2 regions of the Listeria sp. LM90SB2 genome follow, and region 2 is predicted to be linked to the other one. Evidence: predicted binding sites of a transcription regulator. Region 2 holds the regulator's gene; the other holds the start of a gene.

Region 1 (6,307 bases), 720 kb from region 2:
ATTTTACCAGCTGGAATTTCGATAATGTTTTTTTCGAGTGGCTTTCGGAATTGCTCTACTAAGTACATTCTTCCATCTGCTGAAAAAGGTATAATTGCCACACCACCGGGATGCTTGACGATTTCGCGCTTGCCCTTTTCCCCGTTTGGTAACTCCACATCATCTACTTGCAATTCAATAATATTTCCGCTAAAAATCTTTTCTGTATGAAGCGTTTTTTCCTCTAGTGAGTCCATTTCTGCCACCTACCTCTCATTTTTTTCATTATAACATAACTAAGTCCGAGTTTAATTTACATCGCACGACTGATAACATCTATTTTCTAAATATGGTATGATAAGAACAAATAAAGGACAATTTCTAAAATATAAAAACCATTCAGCTTGCCTAGTTTTCGCTTACAAAATATACTTAAATGGTAGGTTAATTTCCATCAATCTTTATTTTAGAAAAATTTACTATAAGAAAAGCGGACCTTTTAAACAGGTACTTAAAGGAGAAGATGTATAATGACCGTTTTTAAAAAGATATTAGCATTCACAGGTTCCATTTTCCTTGTCATGCTTTTGGCTGGTATCCTCACTTCACTAATCCATAGTGGTTTGGTAATTGCAGCAATTGTTATCGCTGTTGCGGCTATCCTATTTTTCTTTTCATCTAAAGCTGGGGACCGTGCGCAAATGATTGCAACTGGATTAACCAAGAAAGAATATAAATATATTCGCACTAACTTAGAAGAGGCACGTGTGAAAATTATCCGCCTTCAAAAAATCATGACTCAAAACAAAGCGTTATATTCTTTCCAAGAGCGTAACAAAACACTTTTACTTACAAAAAGAATTTATGGCATTGTAAAAGATGAGCCAAAACGTTTTTATGAAGCAGAAGATTTCTTTTTCTCCCATCTTGACTCTTTAGTGGAGCTAACAGAAAAATATGCTTTCTTAGAAAAACAACCCGTAAAAGACAAAAAAATCTATCAAACACTTTCTGATACGCGCACACTTTTAAATGATTTAAGTCGTGTTATTGAAAAGGATTTATTTACACTTTTGAATCAAGATGTGAACAACCTTGACTTCGAACTAGAAGTAGCGAAAAACTCCATTTCTAAACAGAAAAAGAAATTTGAAAGGGGTACAAAAGATGACCGAGAACAAGCCAAGTGAAGAAACAAATGAATTAAAAGATTTAGTAGTTGAGAAAGAATTCAACCAAACGTTAGATGATCTCCTTGCTAACCCGTTTGGATCAGATGGTGAATCAGCTGCAAGTATCGTAAATAATGAAACAGATGCAGCTCCTCGCCTTGTCGATATGCTTACTGAAACAAATAAAAAACAAGCATTAGAGTTATCCAAACAAATCGAACCTGGAAATCAAGCAGCGATTCTTGGATACGGAGCTCCAGCCCAAGCCAAACTCCACGATTTTTCTCATTCAATGTTAGCACATGTACAAAAGCAAGATGTTGGACCAATTGGCGATATTATTAGCGATTTAATGTATCGTTTACAAGAAGCGGATCCCGATGAACTTGCCGCTCGTAATAAAAATGTTTTCACTAAAATGTTCCACCGAGTAAAACAATCCATCAACGAAATTACTTCTAAATATCAAAAAATTGGTACCCAAATTGACCGCATCGCGTTGAAACTGGAACATTCCAAAAAGCGTTTAATGGAAGATAACTCTTTCCTAGAACAGCTTTATGATAAAAATAAAGATTACTTCCAAGCACTTAACATCTACATTGCTGCTGGAGAATTAAAATTAGAAGAAATTAATACAAAAATGCTCCCAGAACTTCGCAAAAAAGCAGAACAAACTGGCGACCAAATGGATTACCAAGAAGTGAATGACTTAACGCAATTTGCTGACCGTCTGGATAAACGAGTATATGATTTACGTCTAAGCCGTCAAATCACTATCCAACAAGCACCGCAAATCCGCTTAATCCAAAATACAAACCAGGCACTTGCTGAAAAAATCCAGTCTTCCATTATGACTGCGATTCCACTTTGGAAAAACCAAGTAGCTATCGCGCTTACCTTGCTCCGTCAACAACAAGCCGTAGCAGCTCAGCGCCAAGTTTCTGAAACAACGAACGAACTTCTAAAACGAAACGCCGATATGCTAAAAACAAACGCTATCGAAACAGCGCGTGAAAACGAAAGAGGTATCGTAGACATCGAAACACTTAAAGAAACGCAGTCCAGCTTAATTGAAACCTTGCAAGAAACGCTTAAAATCCAACAAGAAGGCCGTGCTAAACGTGCCGTGGCTGAGAAAGAACTTGTAACAATGGAACAAGAACTTAAAGAACGTTTACTGGAAATGAAATAATCAAAAAGGCTAGCACCTAAATCGTGCTAGCCTTTTTTATAGTCCTTCTAAACGTAAATTTTCAAAATAAACGGGTTTTAAATTGGTTACAGTAAGCCCAATCAAACGAATACTATCCTGACCAGTATAGCTTTCTCTTAAAAGAAGGGCCGCCGCTTGATAAATTTGACTTGTATCATTGGTATATTCGTTTAAAGTAAGCCGCTTAGTAATGGTTGTAAAGTCACTGTAGCGTAGTTTTAGTACTACCGTCTTACCATGTTTTTGTAGTTTAATGAGCCGTTCTTCTACTTTTTTGGCAAATTGCATGAGGCTTTGTTCGAGAACTCGGCTATCTAACACATTAAATTCAAAAGTAGTTTCTTTACCAACGGACTTGCGATCACGATGCGGATTCACAATGTTGTTAGAACGACCTCGAACATGTCGATATAAATGATAGCCATGTTTGTGTAATTCGCGAATAAGGTCCCACTCGCTCCACTTCTTCAAATCTGCTCCCGTTTCAATTCCTAAACGATGCAATTTTTCTGCGGTTACTTTCCCTACCCCATAAAATTTAGTGACTGGTATTTGTTCTAAAAAGGCTTCTGCTTCTTCTGGTGTAACTACCGTAATACCAGCAGGTTTCTTAAAATCAGAAGCGATTTTTGCGATAAATTTATTAAATGATACGCCGGCAGAAGCAGTTAGACCAAGCTCTTGGTAAATCGTCTGCTGAATCTCGCGTGCAACCATTGTGGCGGATTTCATTCCTTTTTTGTTTTCAGTTACATCCAGATAAGCTTCATCTAAAGAGAGCGGTTCGATAATATCCGTATATCTGGAAAAGATCTCGCGGATTTGATTAGAAACCTCTACATAATGAGCCATATTGCCGTGAATAAAAATACCGTTCGGACAAAGTTTAGCAGCTTGCCTGGTGGGCATAGCTGAATGCACACCGAATTTGCGCGCTTCATAAGAACAAGTCGCAACAACTCCGCGTTTATTAGGGTCTCCACCAATAATAAGTGGCTTCCCTCGAAACTCAGGATGGTCGCGTTGTTCCACAGATGCATAAAAAGCGTCCATATCAATATGAATAATTTTTCTACTCGTATCCATAACTGCATCTCCTCCGAAACGAACAAACGTTCTTATTCAATTATAAAGGTTATCCTCATTAATTACAAGAAAAAAATACCCTATTTTCATAAGGTATTTTCTTCCATTTTATTTCTTTAAAAATGCCCCTTTACCGAAGAATTCGATAACTTGTGGCATTACTTGATAAAGTCGTGTTGCTATATTCATTACAAAAGGTAAATTGATTTCGCGACGCTTAGTTCCCATAATTTGTACTGTTTTACGCGCAACCTTTTCTGGCTTTAACACTAATTTGCCAACTGTTTCTAAATAGTTTCCTGATTTATCCGCTACATCGAAAAAGTTTGTGGCAATCGGGCCAGGATTAATCGTTGTAACATGGATTTTATCTGGCATTAGTTCTAAACGAAGTGCATTAGAAAAGCCTAAAACCGCATATTTCGTGGCTGAATAAACGGTTGATTTAGGTGTAGCGATTTTAGCGGCTTGGGAAGCAATATTAATAATATGTCCAGCTTTGCGCGCTTGCATTTGCGGTAAAATCAGTTGTGTGAGTTGAATTAAGCCAAGTACATTCGTATCAAACATTTTTTCAATTGTCTCAAATGGAATATCTACCGCATTTTCAAATAAACCAAAACCTGCACAGTTGACTAACACATCAATTTGATAGGATGCATTTATCTCTGCGCTGACTTGTTTCACTTGCTCAAAATCAGTCATATCTAAAGTAAAATAAGTCGCTTCTACTGAAAAATTATCATGTATATCTTTTTGTAATTCTATTAATTTTTTCGTACTTCTGGCTGTTATAATAACATTACCACCGGACATAGCAACTTGTCTTGCGATTTCAGCTCCAAGACCGTTAGAAGCTCCGGTAATTAAAACCGTTTTATTCTTCAAAAAAGGGTTCATTTTGTCACTCTCCAATTGGAAAAACAGCTAAGTCATAAGCTATTTCAGTATTTTCAAAAATAGTTTTTGCTTCTATTAATAGTTCTTTACTTGCATCTCGATCATATCTTGAGCTGATATGGGTTAAAATTAATTTTTTGACATTGGCGGTTTTAGCAAGATTGGCTGCTTGAAGCGTCGTAGAATGCATGTATTCTCCTGCCATTTTTGCTTTATCGCCTTCAAACGTTGCTTCATGAACCAAAATATCGGCATTCAGTGCTAGTTCTAGTTCGTTAGCAGTTTCTTTTGTATCACCAAAAATACTAATAATCTTCCCTTTTTGCGGCTCTCCGATATAATTTTTACCATCAATGACGCGTCCATCAGCTAATGTTACGATTTCGCCGTTTTTCAGCTTTTGAAAAACCGGTCCCGCTTCGACGCCGTCCGCTTTTAATTTTTCAGCATTGAGTGCACCTTGTTTATCTTTTTCGACAATACGGTAACCAAAGCTACGTACGCCATGATCAAGATCGTCAGCTGTAACTAAAAACATTTCATCTTCAAAAATCAAACCTGGCTCTATTTCTTCAAAATTAATTTTATATGTAAGCCTTGTTCCACTGAGTCTTAAGGAAGTTTCGACATATTCTGCTATTCCGGCAGGACCGTAAATAGTCAAATTAGAGTCCCCTCCTTGAAAAGAACGACTACTTAATAAGCCTGGCAGTCCAAAAATGTGATCTCCGTGCATGTGAGTAATAAAGATTTTTTCTAGTTTACTAAGTTTAATTTGGCTTCGCATGATTTGGTGTTGTGTTGCCTCTCCGCAATCAAATAGCCAAATTGTATTTCGTTCATTTAACATTGAAAGTGCGATGGATGTGACATTACGGCCTCGCGACGGTACGCCTGCTCCAGTTCCTAGAAAAACAAGTTCCATAATCTGTTTCATTCCCTTCCCAGTTCGTGTCTTATTTTATCATATTCTTAAACGAACAGGAAATAAACATTTCTAAGAAAAAACCCTTATAATTCAGAAATAACTGTCAAATTAAAAAAATATTCAAACCAAACAGTTGCACAAATGCTTCTTTATGGATAAAATAGTATGGACTAATGAGGAAAATTAATAGCTCATTTAATAAGGCCTTTTTTTGTGGGGTTCTTTTCAAACTAAGAAATCTTTTTCTTAGCAGTTAATTTTTGCCATTAAGAGAATAAGAAAGAGGGTAAATGACGTATGACAGATGAGTTAGAACAAAAAGCACTGATTACTATTTTTGGCGGTACGGGAGATTTGGCAAATCGCAAACTTTACCCTTCGCTATATCATTTGTACAGTAAGGGATCTCTTGGCGACAATTTTGCTGTTATTGGAACGGCTCGTCGTGAATGGAGTAACGATTTCTTCCGTGATAAAGTAAAAGAGTCTATCAAAGACATTGACGGTTCCGAAAAAGACGCGGATGCATTTGCTTCTCACTTCTACTATCAATCTCATGATGTGACAAATAAAGAATCTTATGTAACTTTAAAAGATTTGTCTGATGAATTAGATGCAAAATACGAATTAGGTGGCAATCGCCTCTTCTATCTTGCAATGGCGCCGAATTTCTTTGGAACTATCGCAAGTCGCATTAAATCTGAAGGATTTGTAGATACAGATGGCTTTCATCGTTTAATTATCGAAAAACCATTTGGTCACGATTTAGCTAGTGCAGAAGAATTAAATAATTCGCTTCGTCAAGCATTTAAAGAAGATGAAATTTATCGTATTGACCATTATTTAGGAAAAGAAATGATCCAAAATATCTCGGTTATTCGTTTTGCAAATTCTATCATTGAATCGCTTTGGAATAATCGTTACATCGATAACATCCAAGTTACTTTAACTGAGGTGCTTGGGGTTGAAGATCGTGGGCGCTATTACGATGAAAGTGGCGCGCTTCGAGACATGGTTCAAAACCAT
Region 2 (6,307 bases):
CGGATGGTCAGCTTGCGGAGGTGCGCTAATTGCCATATTACTTGGCGTCGTCACTTTATCAGATGTCGCAACAGTTACTGGAATTGTTTGGAATGCGACGCTCGCTTTTATTGCTATTATAATTATTTCATTGATTTTAGATAAAATTGGCTTTTTTGAGTGGGCGGCTTTACATATGGCGCGATTAGCAAGAGGTAATGGGTTATTAATGTTTATTCTTATTTCTATTTTGGGAGCTTTCGTTGCTGCGTTGTTTGCTAATGACGGGGCGGCGCTAATTTTGACACCAATTGTTCTAGCGATGGTGCGAGCGCTGAATTTTGATGAGAAAAAGGTATTTCCATTTATTATTGCTAGCGGTTTTATAGCAGATACGACGTCCTTGCCGCTCGTAGTTAGTAATTTAGTCAATATAGTTTCGGCTGATTTTTTCGGCATTAGTTTTTCGCAGTATGCGCTTATTATGTGGATTCCAACGCTTTTCTCTTTAGTTGCGAGTATTTTAATCTTATATTTTTATTTTCGGAAAGCATTACCTAAAAAATATGATACGCGAGTGATTCGAGAGCCGGCTTCTGCAATTAAAGATAAAAAGATGTTTCGTGTTTCTTGGGGAATACTTATCATCCTTGTAGCAGGCTATTTTTTGAGTAGTTTTTTAGATATTCCAGTGTCATTTATTGCCTTGCTAGTTGCTGTTATCTTTTTGTTAGTCAGTGCAAAAAGTCATGCGGTCTCGACAAAAGCTATTTTAAAAGGAGCACCTTGGAATATTGTGTTTTTCTCGGTTGGTATGTATGTAGTTGTATATGGTTTGCAAAATGTCGGTATCACAAAATTATTATCAGAAGCAATTACATATGTTGCGCACTTTGGTTTATTTGCGGGAACAGTTGGAATGGGATTTATTGCTGCAATACTGTCTTCTGTCATGAATAATTTGCCAACAGTAATGATAAATGCACTTGCAATCGATCATACGTCATTTACAGGCGTGATGAAAGAAGCGTTAGTCTATGCAAATGTCATTGGTTCTGATTTAGGTCCGAAAATAACACCAATTGGCTCGCTAGCAACTTTACTTTGGCTACATGTTCTAGCGCAGAAAGGGATAAAGATAAGCTGGGGCTCTTATTTCAAAATTGGCATTGTGATTACTATTCCAGTTTTATTCATAACGCTCGTCGGACTATATTTTTCACTGCTTATTTGGAATTAAAACCCCCTGTACCAGAATGTACAGGGGGTTTTATTATGCCTTCTTATAAAGAACATGGGGCTTTAGTGGATCGCCATTTACTAAAGCGGGATGTTCAAAAGTAGCTATTTTTGTTAAATGGATTTTTTTCATGACATTTTCTGAAGGTTTATTGAGTGCGGCGGTAAAACTGTATATTTCGTTAATAGTGTTGATTTCTTCAGCAAGTGCTAACGCGCCAAGTGCGGCTTCGGTGGCATAGCCTTGGTTCCAAGCGCTATGTTTTAATCGCCAACCTATCTCCGTGCATGGAGTGAATGTAGCTTCAAAAGTAGCCTCATGAAATCCAGTAAAACCGATGAATTCGCCAGTCGATTTAACTTCAATAGCAAAGAGACCATATCCAAGTGACTTTAATTCTTCTTGAATCCTATCAAGAAATGCATTACTTTCGTTTTGAGTTAATCTGGCTGGGAAGTATTTCATTACTTGCTCATCTGCATTCATTTGACTAAAAGGAAGATAATCGTTTGTTAAATAATCTCTTGCAATAAGCCGTTCAGTTTCAAAATAAATCATGTTCTCAACCACCTGTTCAAACGAATAAAATTAGCGAATATCTCGATAAAGTCCGATTACTTTTCCTAGAATTGTTACGTTGTTTAAAAGGATAGGCTCCAAAGCATCGTTTTCGGGTTGTAATCTAAAATGATTAGCTTCTTTGTAGAATCGTTTACATGTAGCTTCATTTTCATCTGTCATCGCTACAACGATTTCGCCATTGATTGCAGAACTTTGTTGTCTAACGATTACTTTATCACCATCAAGGATTCCGGCATTAATCATACTTTCGCCGTCGATTTCTAACATGAAGACATTGGTTTCGCCAGCTGCCATGTATTCTGGTAGTGGGAAATATTCATCAATGTTCTCAATTGCAGTGATGGGCATTCCAGCAGTTACTTTCCCGATAATAGGAATATTTACAACATTGGGTGTCTCTGCTTCGTCTTCTAAAGATAATATTTCAATCGCACGAGGCTTTGTTGGGTCCCGTCTAATTAAGCCTTTACCTTCAAGGCGAGCAAGATGTCCATGAACAGTAGAGCTGGAAGCAAGGCCAACTGCTTCACCAATTTCGCGGACGGAAGGTGGATAACCTTTTTCTTTTACTTCTGATTTTATAAATTCATATATATCTTGTTGGCGTTTAGATATTTTCATGGTTTCACCTCATTGATTTAATGGTTATTTTATAATTCAAGTATAGCAAAAGAAAAACCAATATGCAAACAAAGGTTCGTTTTTTTATTGACATACACGAACGGCTGTTCTATAATATAGAAAAGCGAACATACATTCTTTTTGGAGGGATTATTAATGACTATGAAATTAATTTGGGATAAATTTTATGTTTCTATTATATTTGTACTTACTTGCATCGTACTAGGAATCATTTTAATGTGTACTGTAGTTGGCGGGGGAAACGACTATTCAGAAGTGAACGTAAGTGAAGGGGATTCTTTATGGGCATTAGCAGATCAATATGCAGGGAAAAGTGATATGGCAAAAGCAGATTTTGTTAGCTGGGTAGAAAAAGAAAATAATTTAGCTGACGGTCATGTGGAAGCAGGAGAATCAGTAGTTATTCCTGTACACAAAACAAAATTAATAAAGAGTGATAGTACGATTCAACTAGCAAACCAGTAAGGTCGATTTAGTGGCCGTTTATGATATAATATTAGAGAGTAGCGATTATGCTGCTTTCTTATTTTTATTCTATAGAAGAAAAGGAGAATAACGATGCTAGAAAAAGCTAAAATAGATCGTATTAATGAGCTTTCTAAAAAGAAAAAAGCCGGAACATTAACTGCTACAGAAAAAGTGGAGCAAGATAAATTAAGAAAAGAATACATCAAGTCTTTTCGTACGCATATGAAGGGGACAATAGAAAATACAACGATAATCGACCCAAATGGAACAGATGTAACGCCGCATAAAGTGAAACAACTTAGAAAAAATAAGCACTAATAATTAGTACCAAATAAACATTAATGAGCAAATGAACAAAAATACCAATCAATTAAGCAATTTAAAGCAATTATTAGTTGTGTTAATTGCTTTTTAGGCTTATTATTAAAAGTAGTTAAAATTATATTGAAGAGAGGATGTTTCATTTGTTCGATAACACAGATAGTTTAGCAGTGAATACAATTCGTACATTATCAATGGACGCAATTCAAAAAGCAAATTCTGGTCATCCAGGATTACCAATGGGAGCAGCACCAATGGCTTACGCACTTTGGTCGCGTGTATTAAATACTAACCCTAAGAATTCACATTGGTTTAACCGAGATCGTTTTGTACTTTCTGCTGGACACGGCTCAATGCTTTTATATAGTTTATTACACTTAAGTGGATTCAAATTAGAATTAGAAGATCTTAAAAATTTCCGTCAATGGGAAAGTAAAACTCCTGGTCACCCAGAATATCGTTATACAGATGGTGTAGACGCAACTACTGGTCCACTTGGTCAAGGTATTGCGATGGCTGTTGGTATGGCTATGGCAGAAAGACATTTAGAAGCGAAATATAATAAAGATGGTTTCCCGGTAGTGGATCATTATACTTATGCACTATGCGGAGATGGTGACTTAATGGAAGGTGTTGCTTCAGAAGCGGCTTCTTATGCAGGTCATCAACAATTAGGAAGATTAGTTGTTCTCTATGATTCCAATGATATCTCTCTTGATGGTGATTTAGACAAATCTTTCTCTGAAAATGTAAAACAACGCTTTGAAGCTTATGGCTGGGAACATTTATTAGTAAAAGACGGTAATGATACAGCTGAAATTTTAGCAGCAATCGAAAAAGCGAAACAAAACACTTCTCAACCTACTATGATTGAAGTGAAAACTGTTATCGGTTTTGGTGCTCCAAATGCCGGTACAAGTAAAGTTCACGGTGCTCCACTAGGCGATGAAGGTATTTTAGAAGCGAAAAAAGCTTATGGTTGGAACTACGAAGAGAAATTCTTTGTTCCTGAAGAAGTTACTGCTCGCTTTAAAGAAACAATTGGCGAACGTGGTGAAAAAGCAGAAACAGCTTGGAATGAGTTATTTGCTTCCTATAAAGCAGAATATCCAGAGCTTGCGAAACAATTAGAAGATAGCTTGAACAACAAGTTACCAGCTGATTGGGATGAGGATCTTCCAGTATATGATGATTCAAAAGCACTTGCTAGCCGTGCTTCCAGTGGAGAAGTTATCAATGCGTTAGCTGGAAAAATCCCAACTATTTTTGGCGGATCTGCTGACCTTGCAGGTTCGAATAATACAACAATTAAAACAGACGGTGAATTTACAAAAGCGACTCCAGCTGAAAGAAACATTTGGTTTGGTGTTCGTGAATTTGCGATGGGCGCTGCATTAAATGGTATGGCACTTCACGGCGGATTACAAGTATACGGTGGTACATTCTTCGTATTCTCTGACTATGTACGTGCTGCTATTCGTTTATCAGCTATTCAACATTTACCAGTAACCTATGTAATGACGCATGATAGTATTGCAGTTGGGGAAGATGGCCCAACACATGAGCCAATCGAACAACTTGCAAGCTTACGTGCAATGCCAGGGCTTTCTGTTATTCGTCCTGCTGATGGAAATGAAGTTGTGGAGGCTTGGAAACTTGCTATCACTTCTACATCTACACCGCATGTACTTGTTCTTACTCGTCAAGGCCTACCAACACTACCAAATTCTGCTAAATTAACTGCAGAAGGCGTTAAAAAAGGTGCTTATGTTATTTCCCCAGCTAAAGGTGACGTGCCAGAAGCAATCATCCTAGCGAGTGGTTCTGAAGTTAACTTAGCTATTGAAGCGCAAAAAGAACTTCAAGCTCAAGGAACAGATGTATCAGTTGTCAGTGTGCCATCATTTGATCTATTCGAGCAACAATCTGCTGAGTACAAAGAAAGTGTATTACCGAATGCTGTTAGAAAACGTGTAGCAGTAGAGATGGGCGCTAGCTTTGGATGGGAACGTTATGTTGGTTTAGATGGTAAAGTTATCGGAATTGACAAATTTGGTGCTTCTGCTCCAGGTGAAACAGTTATTAAGAATTACGGCTTTACTGTTGAAAACGTAGTTAATACAGTAAAATCACTTTAATTAAACAATCAGACCGTTGCTAATTTTTCTAGAGCGGTCTGTTTTTTTATGCTTTTTTTAGATTGCGCCGTAGTACCATTAATGGTATAATTACGAGGTTGTTTGCAGCTTTTATTGATAAATTGATCTAGATGATAAGTTTTCTTGAAAAGTATTGTCTGTTTAATATAAATCAAGTACAATAAAAGAGGATTTTGTTTCAAGGAGGAGAAAAGAGACTATGTGGATTTACATTCTTGTCGGCATTATTTGTTTACTAGCTGGTCTTGCGGGAGGATTCTTTATTGCAAGACGTTACATGATGAGCTATTTAAAAAACAATCCGCCAATTAACGAACAAATGTTACAAATGATGATGGCACAAATGGGTCAAAAACCATCACAAAAGAAAATCAATCAAATGATGAGTGCGATGAACAAACAGCAAGAAAAAGAAAAACCAAAGAAAACTAAGAAATAATATTTTAACAAAGTAAACCCCTTCTATTGATTTAGAAGGGGTTTTTTATTATTGTTTCGTTGCTGAAATGAGTAGCATCATTGGGCGGCGGTATTCGTCTTGCATTTCGGGTAAATCTTTTAATTCAGGAGCTGGTTCCGGTTCGATAACACTATTAATTTGAAAGCCATTTTTCAGTAATGTTTGGATGTAAGTAGTAACTGTTCGGTGATACTTTTGGACATCTTCTCCAAGAAAATGGCTTGTTCGCATAGATTCATTAAAATATCGGTCAACGGGCCAATGTAATTTGTTACCTGTTTCATCCGTATACCAATCTTGTCTTCCATCTGCCGTAAATACCGGATGTTCTACAGAGAAAATGAAAGACCCACTAGATTTTAGGTTAATATAGACTTTCTTACAAATGTCGTCAAAAGAAGCAATGTAATGAAGTGCAAGGGAACTCAGAACAACATTGTATGCATCTGGTTCAAT

What was found. Region 2 encodes LexA, which represses DNA repair genes until DNA is damaged. Its sites were predicted from a motif close to CGAACATATGTTCG; they were not measured.
Region 1: the regulator LexA is predicted to act here: its motif matches at 3,473-3,486, upstream of dinB (DNA polymerase IV).

What each region holds. Positions count from the first base shown of each region.
Region 1 covers NZ_CP046449.1:2,043,773-2,050,079, forward strand. Annotated here, with positions in the region: gene GL301_RS10090 (NUDIX hydrolase) at 1-236, opposite strand, end outside; gene GL301_RS10095 (5-bromo-4-chloroindolyl phosphate hydrolysis family protein) at 510-1,169, shown strand; gene GL301_RS10100 (toxic anion resistance protein) at 1,147-2,346, shown strand; gene dinB (DNA polymerase IV) at 2,383-3,453, opposite strand; gene GL301_RS10110 (SDR family NAD(P)-dependent oxidoreductase) at 3,562-4,353, opposite strand; gene rnz (ribonuclease Z) at 4,358-5,278, opposite strand; gene zwf (glucose-6-phosphate dehydrogenase) at 5,579-6,307, shown strand, end outside.
Region 2 covers NZ_CP046449.1:1,325,971-1,332,277, forward strand. Annotated here, with positions in the region: gene GL301_RS06610 (arsenic transporter) at 1-1,219, shown strand, start outside; gene GL301_RS06615 (GNAT family N-acetyltransferase) at 1,253-1,777, opposite strand; gene lexA (transcriptional repressor LexA) at 1,808-2,422, opposite strand; gene yneA (cell division suppressor protein YneA) at 2,579-2,908, shown strand; gene GL301_RS06630 (DUF896 domain-containing protein) at 3,002-3,229, shown strand; gene tkt (transketolase) at 3,376-5,370, shown strand; gene GL301_RS06640 (YneF family protein) at 5,591-5,830, shown strand; gene GL301_RS06645 (class I SAM-dependent methyltransferase) at 5,879-6,307, opposite strand, start outside.